DNA from 2 places in the Fusobacterium ulcerans genome. Region 1 is predicted to be linked to the other one. Evidence: riboswitches for the same ligand, from Rfam matches in the RefSeq annotation. Region 1 holds a riboswitch; the other holds the start of a gene.
The links. A riboswitch is a leader RNA that binds a small molecule or an ion and turns the genes downstream of it on or off. The one in region 1 is predicted to bind S-adenosylmethionine.
Positions count from the first base shown of each region.

Region 2: it holds a riboswitch for S-adenosylmethionine, as region 1 does, so the genes downstream of both, C4N20_RS04430 (methionine ABC transporter ATP-binding protein) here and metF (methylenetetrahydrofolate reductase [NAD(P)H]) in region 1, are expected to answer to the same signal.

Region 1 covers NZ_CP028105.1:231,592-239,580, reverse strand. The annotation lists gene C4N20_RS01120 (CD0519/CD1768 family membrane protein) at 1-191, shown strand, start outside; gene C4N20_RS01115 (hypothetical protein) at 303-512, shown strand; gene C4N20_RS01110 (NAD(P)-dependent malic enzyme) at 872-2,050, shown strand; gene C4N20_RS01105 (putative quinol monooxygenase) at 2,094-2,381, opposite strand; gene metH (methionine synthase) at 2,436-5,777, opposite strand; gene metF (methylenetetrahydrofolate reductase [NAD(P)H]) at 5,777-6,658, opposite strand; SAM riboswitch class I at 6,739-6,830, opposite strand; gene C4N20_RS01090 (ABC transporter ATP-binding protein) at 6,968-7,989, shown strand, end outside.
Region 2 covers NZ_CP028105.1:966,805-974,793, reverse strand. The annotation lists gene C4N20_RS04440 (Coenzyme F420 hydrogenase/dehydrogenase, beta subunit C-terminal domain) at 1-705, shown strand, start outside; gene yqeC (selenium cofactor biosynthesis protein YqeC) at 889-2,178, opposite strand; SAM riboswitch class I at 2,306-2,393, shown strand; gene C4N20_RS04430 (methionine ABC transporter ATP-binding protein) at 2,483-3,490, shown strand; gene C4N20_RS04425 (methionine ABC transporter permease) at 3,480-4,127, shown strand; gene C4N20_RS04420 (MetQ/NlpA family ABC transporter substrate-binding protein) at 4,159-4,941, shown strand; gene C4N20_RS04415 (MetQ/NlpA family ABC transporter substrate-binding protein) at 4,976-5,743, shown strand; gene C4N20_RS04410 (family 4 glycosyl hydrolase) at 5,947-7,290, shown strand; gene C4N20_RS04405 (PTS transporter subunit EIIC) at 7,310-7,989, shown strand, end outside.

The DNA.
Region 1 (7,989 bases):
TAATAGGGCCAAGAGAGATAGCGGTTTTTACAAGTATGGGAATGTGCTGGAGCGGATACTTAAGCACTCATGTAGCTATGATGGACAGTTTGAAATATAGAGAATTAACTGGAAAAGCAATATTCAGTCATACTATTGGAGGATTGGCAGCTGGAATGGCAGCAAACTTCTTGTATTCATTATTTGTATAGATAAAACAGAGGATGTGAACTGCATCCTCTTTTTCATTTGAAAAAAAGGAAAGGAAAATTGATCTTGTATAATATATAAGAAGAAGAAAACCTAATGAAGGAGGTATTTTTATGAGAGGCATATTAAAAGAAAGAATAGACGCAGAGAATTTAGCTAAAGCTGTAGAAAGAGGAGAAGAATTTTTGGAAAAAGATAGGAAAGTGGAAATATCTTTTGATGGAACAGCAATAGTAGTTACTAAAACTGTAGCTTATGCTATTACTGAAGAATTTGTAGAGGAAAATGAAGAGAAATTAAAGAAATTGGGAATACTAAAATAAGAACATTGCTTTAAATGGAGGTGGTTGAAAAGTAAAAAAAATTTTTCAATCACCTAAATTTTTGTTGGAAAAATAGATAATAAACAATATATATTGTACACGGATGAAAAAAATATTTTAAAAATTTATTTTCAGAAAATATATGTACTAGTTTAAGTTTATTATATCAATATTAGATATTAAATACGTAAATAAGACAAGAAAAAAAGAAAATACTTTACTTTTGTACAAAAAGGGGATATAATACATCATATAAAGCTTTAAAGGCAAATATATATTATTTGAATATAGTTTGCACTGTCACAATAAATGAAAATAAATTTTCAAAAAATATTTTATAATAAACGGAGGGAGATATTATGTCAACAGTATTCGAAAGAGCACTAGAAATGCATGAAAAAAATAAAGGAAAGATATCAATAGTTTCAAAAGTGAAAGTAGCTAATAAAGATGATTTGAGTCTTGCTTATTCACCAGGTGTTGCAGAACCTTGCAGAAAAATAGCAGCTAACAAAGAGGATGTATATAAATATACAGCAAAAGGAAACATGGTTGCAGTTATTACTGATGGAACAGCAGTATTAGGACTTGGAGATATCGGTCCAGAAGCAGCTCTTCCAGTAATGGAAGGTAAATGTGTACTATTCAAAGAATTTGCAGGGGTAGATGCAATTCCTATTTGTTTAGATACTAAAGATCCAGAAGAAATTATCAGAACAGTAAAATTACTAGCTCCAGGACTTGGAGGAGTAAACTTAGAAGATATATCAGCACCAAGATGTATAGAAATAGAAACTAGATTAAAGAAAGAATTAGATATTCCTGTATTCCATGATGACCAACACGGAACTGCAATAGTAGTTGCTGCTGGACTTATCAATGCTTTCAAAGTTGTAGGTAAAAAATTCTCTGATGCTAAAGTTGTAGTAAATGGAGCAGGGGCAGCAGGAAGTTCTATAACTAAACTTATAAGAGATTTAGGAGCAAAAGAAATATTAGTTCTTGATAAACCTGGAATCCTTAGAAAAAGTGATAAAGAATCTTATGACTTCTCTAAGAGAGAGTTAGCTGAAATAACTAACCCTAATGATCTTGCTGGAGATTTAGCATTTGCAGTACAAGGAGCCGACGTTTTTGTTGGAGTATCTGTAGGAAATATTCTTACTACTGAAATGGTAAAAACAATGAATAAAGATGCTGTAATATTTGCAATGGCAAATCCTACTCCTGAAATAATGCCAGAAGATGCTTTAGCAGGAGGAGCAAAAATAGTAGGAACTGGAAGATCAGACTATCCTAACCAAATAAATAACGTTCTTGTATTCCCAGGATTATTCAAAGGGGCTTTAAGAGCAAAATCTAGAAAAATAACTGAAGAAATGAAACTTGCAGCAGCAAGAGGATTAGCTTCTCTTATTACTGATGAAGAAATGAATGAAAATTACATCATTCCAGATGCTTTTGATAAAAGAGTTGCAGATGCAGTAGCAGCAGCAGTTGAAAAAGTAGCAAAAGAACAAGGAATATGCAGAGATTAATAAATAAAAAGGCAGTCTGTTTTATACAGGCTGCCAATTTTTTTTAGAATAGAACTTCATGTATAGCGAGTTCAGATTCTCCTTCTCTTAATTCATTTAATTGAGGAACAAATGTAGTGAAATGTGGAGTTTTCATATGTTTATCTAAAACTTCCATATTTTCCCATTTCTCTATAAAAGCAAGAACACTTCTGTTATTTTTGTCCTGTACCATTTCATAAAAAATATTTCCTTTTTCTTTTCTTGTTTCCTCTGCTAATTTTTTTGCTATCTCTAAATATTTATCAATATTTTTTTCAGGTACAATAGATTTTGCATATACAACTATCATAATATTGCCTCCTTAATTTTCTTAGTATAAATATACTGTATCAGGTATTTAAAATTATTTCAAATCAAAATAAAAACTCTTTGGATTGGAAATATAAATACCACATACAGTACTCAGTGGAGACATAGCAAAATTATTAGTAAGATATGCTCCTGTTCTTTCACCTTCAGTGATTTCGAAAATAGTTTTCTTGATAGAATGATCTGGAATAGATGAATAACCTATAGCAGGTCTGATATTAGGCAGCCAGATATTTTCTTCTTTCAAATAATTTTCCATAAATTCAGAAGCAGCTTCAGCAATTCTTGTAAGAAGAATGCTTTCCATTATGCTCATATAGTTGTCTTCATCAAATAGAGAGCTGTTTACTGAAATAATAAAAGTCCCTATAAAGTCATTTTCATTGAAAAAATCACTTATTCCAATATCATTATTTTTTACTTCCCCTCTTATAAAAGAGATAGACCAATTTTTATCACTATCTTTTATTGTTAAATTATCAGAATCTTTTGTGCAAGGGAAAATTCCAAAAGCACATTTGACCTTTATATCATTTTCTTTCATTTTTTCTAAAATATACTTAGCATCATTTAGTGTATTTTCTTCTAAAGGTGTATTTTTTACTTTCATATTATGAAGAAGAAAATTCCAGTTAATATATTTTTCAATCTTTTGCAGAGGAAATTCTATATATTGTTTTCCTAATTGTTTAGGAGCTATAACTTCTGAAGTAAAATCTTCTTTAGGAGATACTGATATTTTAGAAGTGTCTTTTTTATTATTCAAATATACTTTGCATAACTCTCTGAGTTCTTTTGTTTTTTCAGTTATAAATAAATCTCTGTCACCATAAATCAACTTATTTATTATTGTAAGAGTATCTAAAGCATCTGTAGTATGAAAAGTTTTTCCTTGATAAAATGGCTCTAATTTTACAGCAGTATGCAATTTAGAAGTAGCTGCTCCTGCAATTAATACAGGGATAGAAAGTTTGCTGATGTCTAAAAGAGAAAGAATCTTTTTCATTTCTTTTAATGAAGGACTGATAAGACCGCTTAATGTAATGATATCCACATTGTTTTTTACAGCTTCTTCAAGTATTTTTTCTTTGCTTACCATTACCCCTAAGTCTATCACTTCATAACCATTGCATTTCAAAACTGTTCCAGCAATATTTTTACCAATATCATGAACATCTCCATCTACAGTAGCCATAAGAACTTTGCCTTTTATTCCTATATTGGCTTCTATTTTCATATGAGGTTTCAAAATATCAACAGCTCTGTTCATAACACTTGCTGATCTTATAAGCTGTGGAAGGTATAGTTCTCCCTTTTCAAAAAGAACACCTATTTTATCCATACCTTTCATCAGAATATTTTGTATAATATCTAAAGGTGTCATAGTTTCCATAGCAGTATTTATATCTGTATCAAAAGTTGTACTGCCTCCGTAAATAAGAGCATTTTCTATTCTGTCCTTTAAAGAATCAAAATCATTCTTTATTATTTTAGGAGCAGAGGAGCTGTTCTTTTTAAGAAGATCAGAGGCATTTTTTAATTTTACAGCAAGTTCCAATATAGAATCAAGAGAATCCTCTTCTCCGTTTATTAAGGATAGGATTGTATTTTTTTCTTCTGAAGTAAGCTGAGGAGCTTTCTCACCAGGATTCATTATAGCAAAATTCATTCCTTTTTCTTTTGCATTTTCAATAAACAAAGAGTGTATAGCTGCTCTCAAAGGATTGTTTCCTCTGAAGGCAAAGGATAAATTGCTAAGTCCTCCAGTGATACTGCATTGAGGAAGATTTTCTTTTATCCATTGAACTGTTTTTATAAAATTCAGCCCATTATATCTGTCATCTTCACTTCCAGTACCTATAGTCAGTATATTTGGATCAAAAGCTATATCTGAGCTGGGAACTCCTTCTTCAGCCAATATTTTATATGAACGATTGCAGATTTCTACCTTTCTTTCATAAGAGACTCCCTGCCCATTTTCATCAAAAGCCATAACAACCATAGCAGCACCATATTTTTTTATTATTCTGGCTTTTTTTCTGAAAGCTTCTTCTCCCTCTTTTAGAGAGATGGAATTTACTATTGATTTTCCAGCTATGTTTTTTAAGGCAGTTTCAATAGTGAAAAAGTCTGATGAATCTATCATTATAGAAATTTTTGAGACTATGGGATCATTTTGAATTATTCTTAAAAATCTTTCCATTTCCTCATGAGGTATCAACAGCCCGTCATCAAGGTTGATATCCAGTACAGCAGCTCCTTTTTCTATTTGTGAACGAGCTATTTCTAAAGCTTTTATATAGTTTTTTTCTTCAATCAATGTTTTGAAAATTTTAGAACCAGCTACATTATTTCTTTCTCCAACTATTGTGAATTTATTGCTGAAATCATATATTTCATTTCCAGAGAGAAAATATCTATTTTCTTTCGAAACTGGAAGTCTAGGTTCTTTGTCTTTTACTAAATCAGCTATTGCTTTTATGTGCGAAAAATGTGTTCCACAGCATCCACCAAGAATATTTACCTTTTTTTCATCTACTAATTCTTTTAAATATCCAGCAGTTATCTCAGGAGTCTCCTCATATTCTCCCTCTTCATTAGGAAGTCCAGCATTAGGATAGAGAGAAATATATTTATCTGTAAAAGAAGCTATTCTTTTTATCATTGGAATAAGATCCCTTGCTCCAAAAGAACAGTTAAGACCAAAGGAAATAATTGAAGGTCTGTCCAAAGCTGTAATTAAAGATTCTATGCTCTGTCCTGAGAAAATTTTTCCCTGTCTGTTTACAGTTGCAGATATCATAATTGGAAGCTGTATATTCTTTTTTTCAAAAAGTTCCTCGGCAGCTACAAGGGCAGCCTTGGCACTTAGTCCATCAAATATAGTCTCTATCAAGAGGCAATCTACACCGCCATCTATGACCCCTTCTATCTGCTCAGAATAGATTTTTTTCATCTGATCAAAGTTAATTTCTCTTTCATAGGGAACATCTCCCATTGGAAGAGAAAGACTTTTGCTTGTAGGACCAATAGAACCAGCAACATATATTTTCTTCCCAGAAGTTTTATAAAAATTATCTGCTGTTTCTCTAGCCAGTTCAGCTCCTTTTTTTGAAAGAGTGTAAGACATATCTTCTATTTCATAATCTTTCAGAGATATTCTGTTGCAGTTGAATGAGTTTGTTTCTATAATGTCAGCACCAGCTTCAATATACTTAGTGTGTATCTCTTTTATTACATCAGGTCTTGTTATATTCAGGATTTCATTGCAGCCTTTTTTACCTTGAAAATCTTCATCAGTAAGATTATATTTTTGGATAGCTGTTCCAGTAGCTCCATCTAATACAAGTACTCTTTTTTTCAGTTCATTTATCATTATCTGCTACCTCCAGAAATTTCTCTTATATGTGCTATATTTGCCATTATTTTTTTAGCTGTATCTACTTTATTCATAGTATACAGGTGTATTCCATCAATGTCGGAAGTTATTAAATCTATAATCTGCTCTGTTGCATATGCAGTTCCAGCCTCTTTCAATGCTTTAGGATTATCCTCATATCTGTTTAATATTTTTTGAAATTTTTCAGGGATGCTGCATCCACACATTGAAGTTATTTTTCTGATCTGCTTTGCATTAGCAACAGGCATTATTCCAGCAACTAATGGAACATTTATTTGAAGCTTATCCACTTTATCTCTGAAACGATAGAAAGATTCGTTATCAAAGAATATTTGAGAGATAAGAAAATCAGTTCCAGAATCTACTTTTGTTTTTAAGTTAAAGAGATCCAGAAGATCATTTGTCTCCTGATGCCCCTCAGGATAATATGCCCCTCCTATTGAAAAATCCTTTCTTCCCTTTACATAAGAAATAAGATCCTGTGCATATTTAAAATCCCCCTCTTCAACAGGAAGTCCATCTTTAGGCTTGTCTCCCCTCAAAGCAAGAATATTTTCTATATTATTTTTTCTTAACTGTTCTAATATATCATCAATTTCATTTGCCTTAGCTCCAAGACAAGTGAGGTGTGCCAGAGCTTCTATTTTATTATCATTCTTAATCTTTGATGCAATCTCTACTGTTCTTCCTCTAGTTGCTCCCCCAGCTCCATATGTGACGCTCATGAAGTCAGGCTGTAATTTTGCCAGCTCATCAATGGAAGAATAAACATCCTCTAAAGAATATATAGTGTTTGGTGGAAATACTTCAAAGGATACAACTGTTTTTTTGTTTTTAAATAATTCTGAAATTTTCATCTGCTCATCTCCTGTTTGAATCCAATAAAAAAAGCTTTTTCCACCTGATAGATGAAAAAAGCTTAAAATTTCTAGAATCTAAACCATCTATCAGGAATTAGCACCACGCTTACATTTAAAGCAGGTTGCTGAGATATCAAAGGGCCTGTCCCTCCATCTCTCTCTATGGACTTAATTATTTCATGAATTGTATCATATTCAAAAATTATTGTCAATAGAGGAAAAATATAAGATTGAGCTTTTGTCTTTATGCAATAGGGGAAAAATATGGTATAATTCTTATTGAAGAATACAGAAAAAGGAGCAGATATGAGCGGAGTTATTTTAAAAAATATTGAAAAAGTATATCCAAACGGCTTTAAGGCTGTTCATGGAATAGATTTAGAGATAAAGCCGGGAGAATTTATGGTGCTTGTAGGTCCTTCTGGCTGTGCCAAGTCAACTATGCTTAGAATGATAGCTGGACTGGAGGAAATAACAGAGGGAGAATTATGGATAGAGGGAAAACTAGCCAATAAGCTTCCTCCTAAAGACAGAGGTATAGCCATGGTATTTCAAAACTATGCTCTTTATCCTCATATGACTACTTATGAAAATATGGCCTTTGGATTGAAAATGGCAAAATTTCCTAAAAAAGAGATAGATAAAAGAGTGAGGGAAACTGCTGAAAGATTGGAAATAAGCGATATTTTAGATAGAAAGCCTAAAGAGATGTCAGGTGGACAGAAGCAGAGAGTGGCCTTAGGAAGAGCCATAGTAAGAGAGCCTAAAGTATTTCTTTTTGATGAACCTCTTTCTAATCTGGATGCTAAGTTAAGAGTGTCTATGAGAGTAAGGATAACACAGCTCCATAAGGAACTTCTCAGTGAAGGAAAAGAAACTATGATGATATATGTAACTCATGATCAGGTAGAAGCAATGACTATGGGAGATAGAATATGTGTACTCAATAAGGGAAAAGTTATGCAGGTAGATACGCCTATGAACATATACAATTTTCCTGTAAATAAATTTGTAGCAGGGTTTATCGGGTCACCAGCTATGAACATAGTTGAAGGAGAACTTCTGGAAAAAAATGGAGAAGTTCTAGTAAAGCTGGATACTGATACCTATTTAATTTTGGATAAAGAAAAAGCTGAAAAAGCAAAAAATAATATTGGAGAAAAAATCTGGTTTGGAATAAGACCAGAAAATATAAAAGTTTCAGATGAAAACAGTCAGGAAAAAAATAGAGCCCAGGGTGTAGTAAGTGTTGTTGAAAACATGGGAAATGAAGTATATATATATTTCAAAATAGGAGAAAAGGAGTTTACAGCAAGGGCTTCAACAGA
Region 2 (7,989 bases), 740 kb from region 1:
AGTAGATTAGGTGATATTTTTCCTAAAATAAAAGAGAAATTGGCAGAAGGAAGAAAAGTCTTATTTTCTGGAACTCCATGTCAATGTGCAGGACTTAAAGCTTTTATAGGAAATACACCATTGAGAGAAAATCTATATATTTGCGACCTTATATGTCACAGTGTCACAAGTCCTTTTATTTGGGAAGAACTGAAAAAAGTACTGGAAAAAGAAAATGGGGGGACTATTGATGAAGTTCATTTTAGAACTAAAAAATTAGACTGGAACAGAACCAACAGCAACAAATCTTTTCATTTTTCTACAACTGCAATGAATGAAGTCCAAGGAGATGAGAGATTTTATAAAATGTTCTTTGGGCTGCTTTCAATAAGCCGTCCATCTTGTTCAGCATGTAGATTTACTGACACTCTTAGAGTTTCTGATATAACAATAGCAGATTATTTTGGAATAGAGGAATTTGCTCCAGAAAAATATGATAAGAGAGGACTTTCATTAGTTATTGTCAACAATGAAAAAGGAGAAGAGATTCTTAATAAAATGAAAAATGATATGGAAATGGAGAAAAGGAAAAGTTCAGAATCTGTGAAACATCAGCAGAGATTGAGCTACCCAATATCTTATCCTGAAACTAGAGGAGAATTTTGGGATAGCGTCATTGAATTAGGGCTGGAAGAGGCAATGAAAAAATATAATATATTTAAATAAAAGCTCCCCTGTTTCATCTCAGTAATTAAGCAGTTAAAAATCAACTGCTTAATTACTGGAAATTTGCTTTGTTCAAACTACATTTTACCTGCTTTATTAATTACAAAAATTTTTCTGATTTCCAAAATATAATCTAGCTTTTGACCACTGATTAATCAGTAAGATATAAAAGAAAAGGTTAGATTATTTTTTATTATTAAGTATATACATATAATCTTCGATGGTATCAATATCTTTAAACTCCTCTTTTGAAGAAAACTTAACAAGATTGATAACTGGAGTCTTTTTAATAATAGTTTTCCCTCCAGTGTCTCCTTCCAATTTCAATAGTTCAGCTTTTTTATCTTCTGGAAAAAATACAGGGGAAAATCTATCTTCTTCAACTGTTGGGATAGTTATAAGATTAGTTTTCTGAAATTCATAATAGAGATTTAAAATTGTATCCTCAGTCAGCAGAGGCTGATCTCCAGGGAAAAAGGCTATCCCCTCTCCAAAAGAATTTTCTGTACCAAGCTTTATACTTTCACTCTGCCCAAGATCAGCAAAAGAGTTATAGCAATATTTAAAATTATATTTATCAGCAAGATCTTCAACCCATTCCTCTCTTCCGCAGATAATAACCTCATTAAAAGGGATATGAGAAATTTTCTCTAAGGTTGCTTCTAAAAGAGTTCTCCCTTTGTATGAGAGAGACAGTTTATTTTTTCCCATTCTTTTAGAAAAACCAGAAGCCATAACAACAGCATCTAATTTTTTAAAAGGATAAATCATTTTTTCTTTAAGACTTCCTATAAATATTTTTGGCAGAAAACTATTTTCAGATAATTTATATGCTGTTTTTATAGCTGCTTGGAATTTAGAGAGATAATTTTCTCCATCAATTCCATTAAAAAAAAGATATTTTTCTGAATCTTTACTGGAATTTTTAAAATAATCAGCTGATAAAATATATCTTTGTAAAAAATCAGAAGTTATTTTTTTATTTATATCCTTTGGAAATTTTTCTTTTAGAAGCTTAAATCTATGAATATTTTCTTCGGAAATATTTAAATCAAGTATATCCATATTGATTACTCCAATTATTTTTGTAGAAAATTCAGGAATACAAGGCTCATAATCATTCCATTCTTTTAATAATTTTTCCTTTGCTCCATCTCCCTCTATTAAAACAAAATCATAATTTTTTCTCATATTATTTATCTCGCCATAAGGCAGAGAGTGAAGTTTATCATCTTCTATTCTGCTCCCAGCCACAGTTATATTTTTGTTTTTTCCAGTAGATATATTATTCCCAATAATAAGTGATTCATATTTTTCTTCAAAGGGGCAGTAAATTTTTGTAGTGGTAGTTACAAGAACTTTTCCATATTCAGAAAGTTTTTCTGCAAGAAAAAATAGAAGAGAAGTTTTTCCACCTGCTCCTGTTATGGTTATTACATCATTTTTTATAATATTAAAATATTTAAAAGTCATAACTTCCTCCAGTTTATTTAGCTTTATATAGTATTGTATATGAAATTTTTTTTCCAGTCTATAAAAATTTTAAAAAATGTATTGACATAAATTGAAAAAAGTTATAATATACTCCTAACAAATGAATCAACCATCAAGAGAGACTGAGGGACTGGCCCTGTGATGTTTCAGCAACCTGCCGTTATGGTGTGGTGCTAATTCCAGACAGATGGATAGACTAATAAAATTAGTGTAATTTATCTCTATTCCTTGATGGCAGTAGAGATTTTTTTTTACTCAAATATAGATATGGAGGAGCACAGGAATGATCAAAATAGAAAAAATCAACAAAGTATACTCTAATGGCTTTCATGCAGTAAAAGATGTCAGCCTTGAAGTAAAAAAAGGGGATATATTTGGGATAATAGGTCTAAGCGGAGCAGGTAAATCTTCCCTCATCAGACTTTTAAACAGATTAGAGGAACCTACGAGTGGAAGTATAGTAATAGATGGAGTAGATATAACAAAACTTTCTAAAGATGAACTCTTAGAGAGAAGAAAAAAAATAGGAATGATATTCCAGCATTTTAATCTTTTAGCATCAAGAACAGTTGGAGAAAATGTGGCATTTGCACTGGAGATAGCTGGCTGGGATAAAGCGAAAATGAAAGACAGGGTAAGGGAGCTTCTGGAAGTAGTAGAACTTTCAGATAAAATAGATTCATACCCTAGTCAGTTGAGTGGAGGACAGAAACAAAGGGTGGCAATAGCAAGAGCCTTAGCTAATAACCCTGATATACTTTTATCAGATGAGGCTACATCAGCTCTTGACCCTAAAACTACAAACTCTATATTGGAACTTATAAAAAATATCCAGCATAAATTTGGACTTACAGTAGTTATGATAACTCACCAGATGGAAGTTATCAGAGATATCTGTAACAGAGTAGCAGTAATGTCTGACGGAGAAATAGTCGAAACAGGGGGAGTACACCATATCTTTTCAAACCCTCAGGCAGAAATAACAAAAGAGCTTATCTCTTATCTTCCAAGCACAGAAGAAAGAGGAGTAGAGATAATGAAAACAAAAGGAAAGTATATAGTAAAACTTAAATTCTTAGGAACTATAGCAGAAGAACCAATAATATCACAGGCACTGAGAAAATTTGATATAGATTTCAGTATAATTGGAGGATCGATAGATCATCTTTCTACAATGAAAGTAGGACATCTGTTTATTGAATTGTCAGGAGATATGGAGCAGCAGCAGGAAGCAATAGAATGGTTCAATGAATCAGGAGTTATAGTAGAGGTGATTTATAATGGTATTTAGTATGATTTTAGATTCGACATTGGAAACATTGTACATGGTATTTTTCTCAACATTCTTCTCATTGCTCATGGGATTCCCAATAGGAATACTTTTAGTAATTACTAAAGAGGGAAATATTTTAGAAAAACCTAAATTAAATAAAGTTCTTGAAATTATAATCAACACTTTGAGGTCATTTCCTTTTATCATTTTAATGATTTGTCTGTTTCCTCTTTCAAGGATAATAGTAGGGACAACAATAGGAAGTACAGCAGCAATAGTTCCATTATCAATATCAGCAGCACCATTTGTTGCAAGAATGATAGAGGGAGCATTGAATGAAGTTGACAGAGGGCTTATTGAGGCAAGCTCAAGTATGGGAGCAAGTAATTCTACAATAATATGGAAAGTGATGATTCCTGAAACTATGCCTCATATCATACATGGAATAACAGTTACAGTAATAAGCTTGATAGGATTCTCAGCAATGGCAGGAACTATCGGTGCTGGAGGACTTGGAGATCTGGCTATAAGATTCGGATATCAGAGATTCAAGACAGATATAATGATATACTCAGTAATCGTTATAATTCTTCTGGTACAGGTACTACAATCATTAGGAAACTATCTTGTATATAGAGCAAAAAAGAACAGATAAAAAAATTAAATTATAAAGGGAGTGAATATTTATGAAAAGATCATTAAAAACATTATTAGCAGCAGCATTTGTATTGGTAGGAACAACAATATTCGCAGGGGAATTGAAAGTCGGAGCAACACCTGTCCCTCATGCAGAACTTTTAAATCTTGTAAAAGATGATTTGAAAGCAGAAGGAGTAGATCTTAAAATTATTGAATTTACAGATTATGTAACTCCTAACTTAGCACTGGCAGAAGGAGAAATAGATGCAAACTTCTTTCAGCATTATCCATATCTTGAAAAATTTGTAACAGAAAGAGGATTAAAACTTGTATCAGCAGCTAAGATTCATGTTGAACCTCTTGGAGTTTTCTCAAAAAAATATAAAGAAATAGGACAGCTGCCTGATAAAGCAACAATAGCTATACCAAGTGACCCATCAAATGGAGGAAGAGCTCTTATTCTTTTACATAACAATGGAATAATAACTTTAAATGACCCAACAAATCTATATGTTACAGAGTTTGATATAGTTAAGAATCCTAAAAAATTAAAATTTAAACCAATTGAAGCAGCACAGCTTCCAAGAGTTCTGCCAGATGTAGATGCAGCAGTTATCAATGGAAACTATGCACTAGAAGCTGGATTCTCACCAGTAGAAGATTCTCTTCTATTAGAGGGGAAAGAATCTCCATATGCAAATATTATAGCTGTAAAAGCTGGAGATGAAAATAAGGAAGATATAGTAAAACTTATAAAAGCACTTCAAAGTAAAAAAGTAAGCGACTATATTTTAAATAACTATAAAGGTGGAGTAGTACCTACATTCTAATGAAAATACATAAATAATAAGGGGAGCTGAAAAGATGAAAAAAATATTTATACTGTTTATACTGTTAACGACAATATGTTTTGGGAAAACTTTGAAGATAGGGACAACTTCTTATCCAGGAGCAGAGATTATGGAACTTATAAAAGATGATCTGAAAGCTGAGGGAATAGAACTTCAAATAGTTGAAATGAATGACTATGTAACTCCTAATATAGCTCTTGCAGAAGGAGATATTGATCTGAACTCTTTCCAGCATCTTCCATATTTAGAGCAGTTTAAAAAAGATAGAAATCTTGATCTTGTTTCAGCAGGGGCAACATATATAGCTCCATTAGGACTTTACTCTAAAAAATACAAAACAATAGAGGAACTTCCTGATAAAGCTACAATAGCTATACCTAATGACCCTACAAACAGTGGAAGAGCACTTCTTCTTTTTCATAGAATAGGGCTGATAAAACTTAAAGACCCTACAGATCTTCATGCTACAGCATTTGATATTGTAGAAAATCCAAAGAAGCTAAAATTTAAACAATTAGAAGCAGCTCAGCTTCCTAGAGTAATAGATGATGTAGATGCAGCTATTATCAATGGAGGATATGCTCTTAATGCAGGATTCTATCCTACTAGAGACAGCATACTTCTTGAAGATAAAGACTCACCATATATCAATATCATAGCTGTAAGGGCAGGAGATGAAAACAGAGAAGATATAAAAACTTTTGTAAAACATTTCCAAAGTGATAAAGTAAGAAACTATATCAATGAAACTTTTAAAGGCGGATTTGTACCAGTATTCTAACAAAAATATAAATACCTTTCTAATATAAGAAATACCTTATGTTAGGGAGGTATTTTTTTATTTCTTAAAAATGTGTAAAAAACTAAATTTTGAATGAAAAAACAAATAAAATTTTCAAAAAATGAAAATTTTTATTTTAAAAATTTTAATATGCTATACTTTGCTTGTAATAAAGATATTTTATTTTAAAAAGGAGAAAAAAGATGAAAAAGAATACAGTTGTAATAGCAGGAGCTGGAAGTACTCATACTCCAGGAATAATTCAAAGTTTAATTCAAAAGAAAGATACACTTCCTTTGAAAAAATTAATTTTATTTGATATAGATGAAGACAGATTAGATAGAGTAAAAGCTGTAATGACTCAATTCATAAAAGATAATTATGATAAAGAATTAGAAGTTATAGCTACATTAGATTATGCTGAGGCTTTTACAGGAGTAGATTTTGTTTTTGCTCAAATAAGACAAGGGGGACTTGAAATGAGAAGGGATGATGAAAAAATACCTTTAAAATATGGAGTTATAGGTCAGGAAACTTGTGGACCTGGAGGTTCAATTTCATATGGGATAAGATCAATTCCTGGAGTTATAAAAATAATAGAAGAGGCTAAAAAATATTCGCCTGACTGCTGGATACTTAATTATTCAAACCCAGCTGCTGTAGTAGCAGAAGCAACAAGAAGAAAATTTAATAATGAAAGAATATTAAATATATGTGATATGCCAGTAGCAATACTTCTTTCTTACAGTAAAATGCTGGGATTGAGTGATTGGACAGAATTAGACCCAGAATATTTTGGACTAAATCATTTCGGATGGTTTACAGCATTATATGACCAAACAGGAAAAGATAGATTGCCAGAATTGAGAGAAAAAATAATATCAACTGGAATGGAAGCTTGCAGTGATAGACATCATAAAGATAAAGATTGGCAAAAAACTTGGAAACAATATGCTGAAATTGTAAAAGATTATCCAGAATATCTTCCTAACAGTTACTTACAATATTATCTATATTCATCAGATGTAGTAAAAAAAATGGACTTAACTCATACTAGAGCAGATATGGTAATAGAAGGAAGAGAAAAAGAGCTAAAAGAAGAATACAATAAATTTTTAGCAGACCCTGATAATTATAAAAGCCCTGTACAAGAATTTACTGTATTCGGAGACTTTATAGTAGATGCAGCGGCTTCAATAGCATATAATAAAGGATACAGATATTTAGTTATTGTAGAAAATAATGGAGCTATTCCTAATCTTCCAGCAGATGCAATGGTAGAAGTTCCAGCATATTTAAGAAGTTGGGGTCCTGAACCAGTAGCTAGAAAACCTATTTCATCATTTTATAAAGGGTTGATAGAAAATCAATTATCATCAGAAAAGTTAGCTGTAGATGCTTATTTTGAAAATTCATATGATAAAGCTCTTCAAGCTATAGCAGTGAATAAGACAGTTTCATCAACTTCAATAGCAAAAGCTATCTTAGATGATTTAATAGAAGCAAATGGAGAATATTGGCCAAAATTAGAAAAGAAATCTTATTAGAAATATTTGGGGAGGAATAATGGATAAAAACAGAGTATTTAGTGAGTTTCAAAAGTTGGGAAAAGTATTGATGGCTCCAGTTCTTATATTACCCATTGCAGGAATATTAGTTGGAGTTGGGAGTGGATTTACTAACCCAAGAATAACAGAGATATTTCCATTTTTAAAGCATCTTGGATTACTGTTTAATATTTTAAAAGATGCAGGAAATGTTGTGAATAATAATATACCAGTAATATTCGCAATCTGTATAGCATATGGATTTGTAAAAAGTGAGAAGGCAACAGCAGCATTAAGTGGGTTTTTAGGTTATATGACTATGAATACTATTTTAGGAAGTTTTTTAATATACACTCATAAACTTAACCCTGCAAGTCTTTTAATAGGGCAGAAACAAGTGTTAGGGGTATTAACTTTAGATACAGGAGTTTTTGGAGGTATATTAGTAGGATTTTTAGTAGCAGCTATACATAATAAATTTTATAAGATACAGCTTCCACCAATTTTATCAATTTTTAATGGAACAAGATCTATACCAGCACTAACAATAATTTTTTCAAGTCTTCTTGGAATAGTATTAGCCTTTATTTTTCCATCTGTTCAGGGGTTGTTGATAAAATCATCAGAGATTATTAATTCAACAGGGGCATCTGGAGCTTTTCTTTATGGACTTTCAGAGAGGTTATTACTTCCATTTGG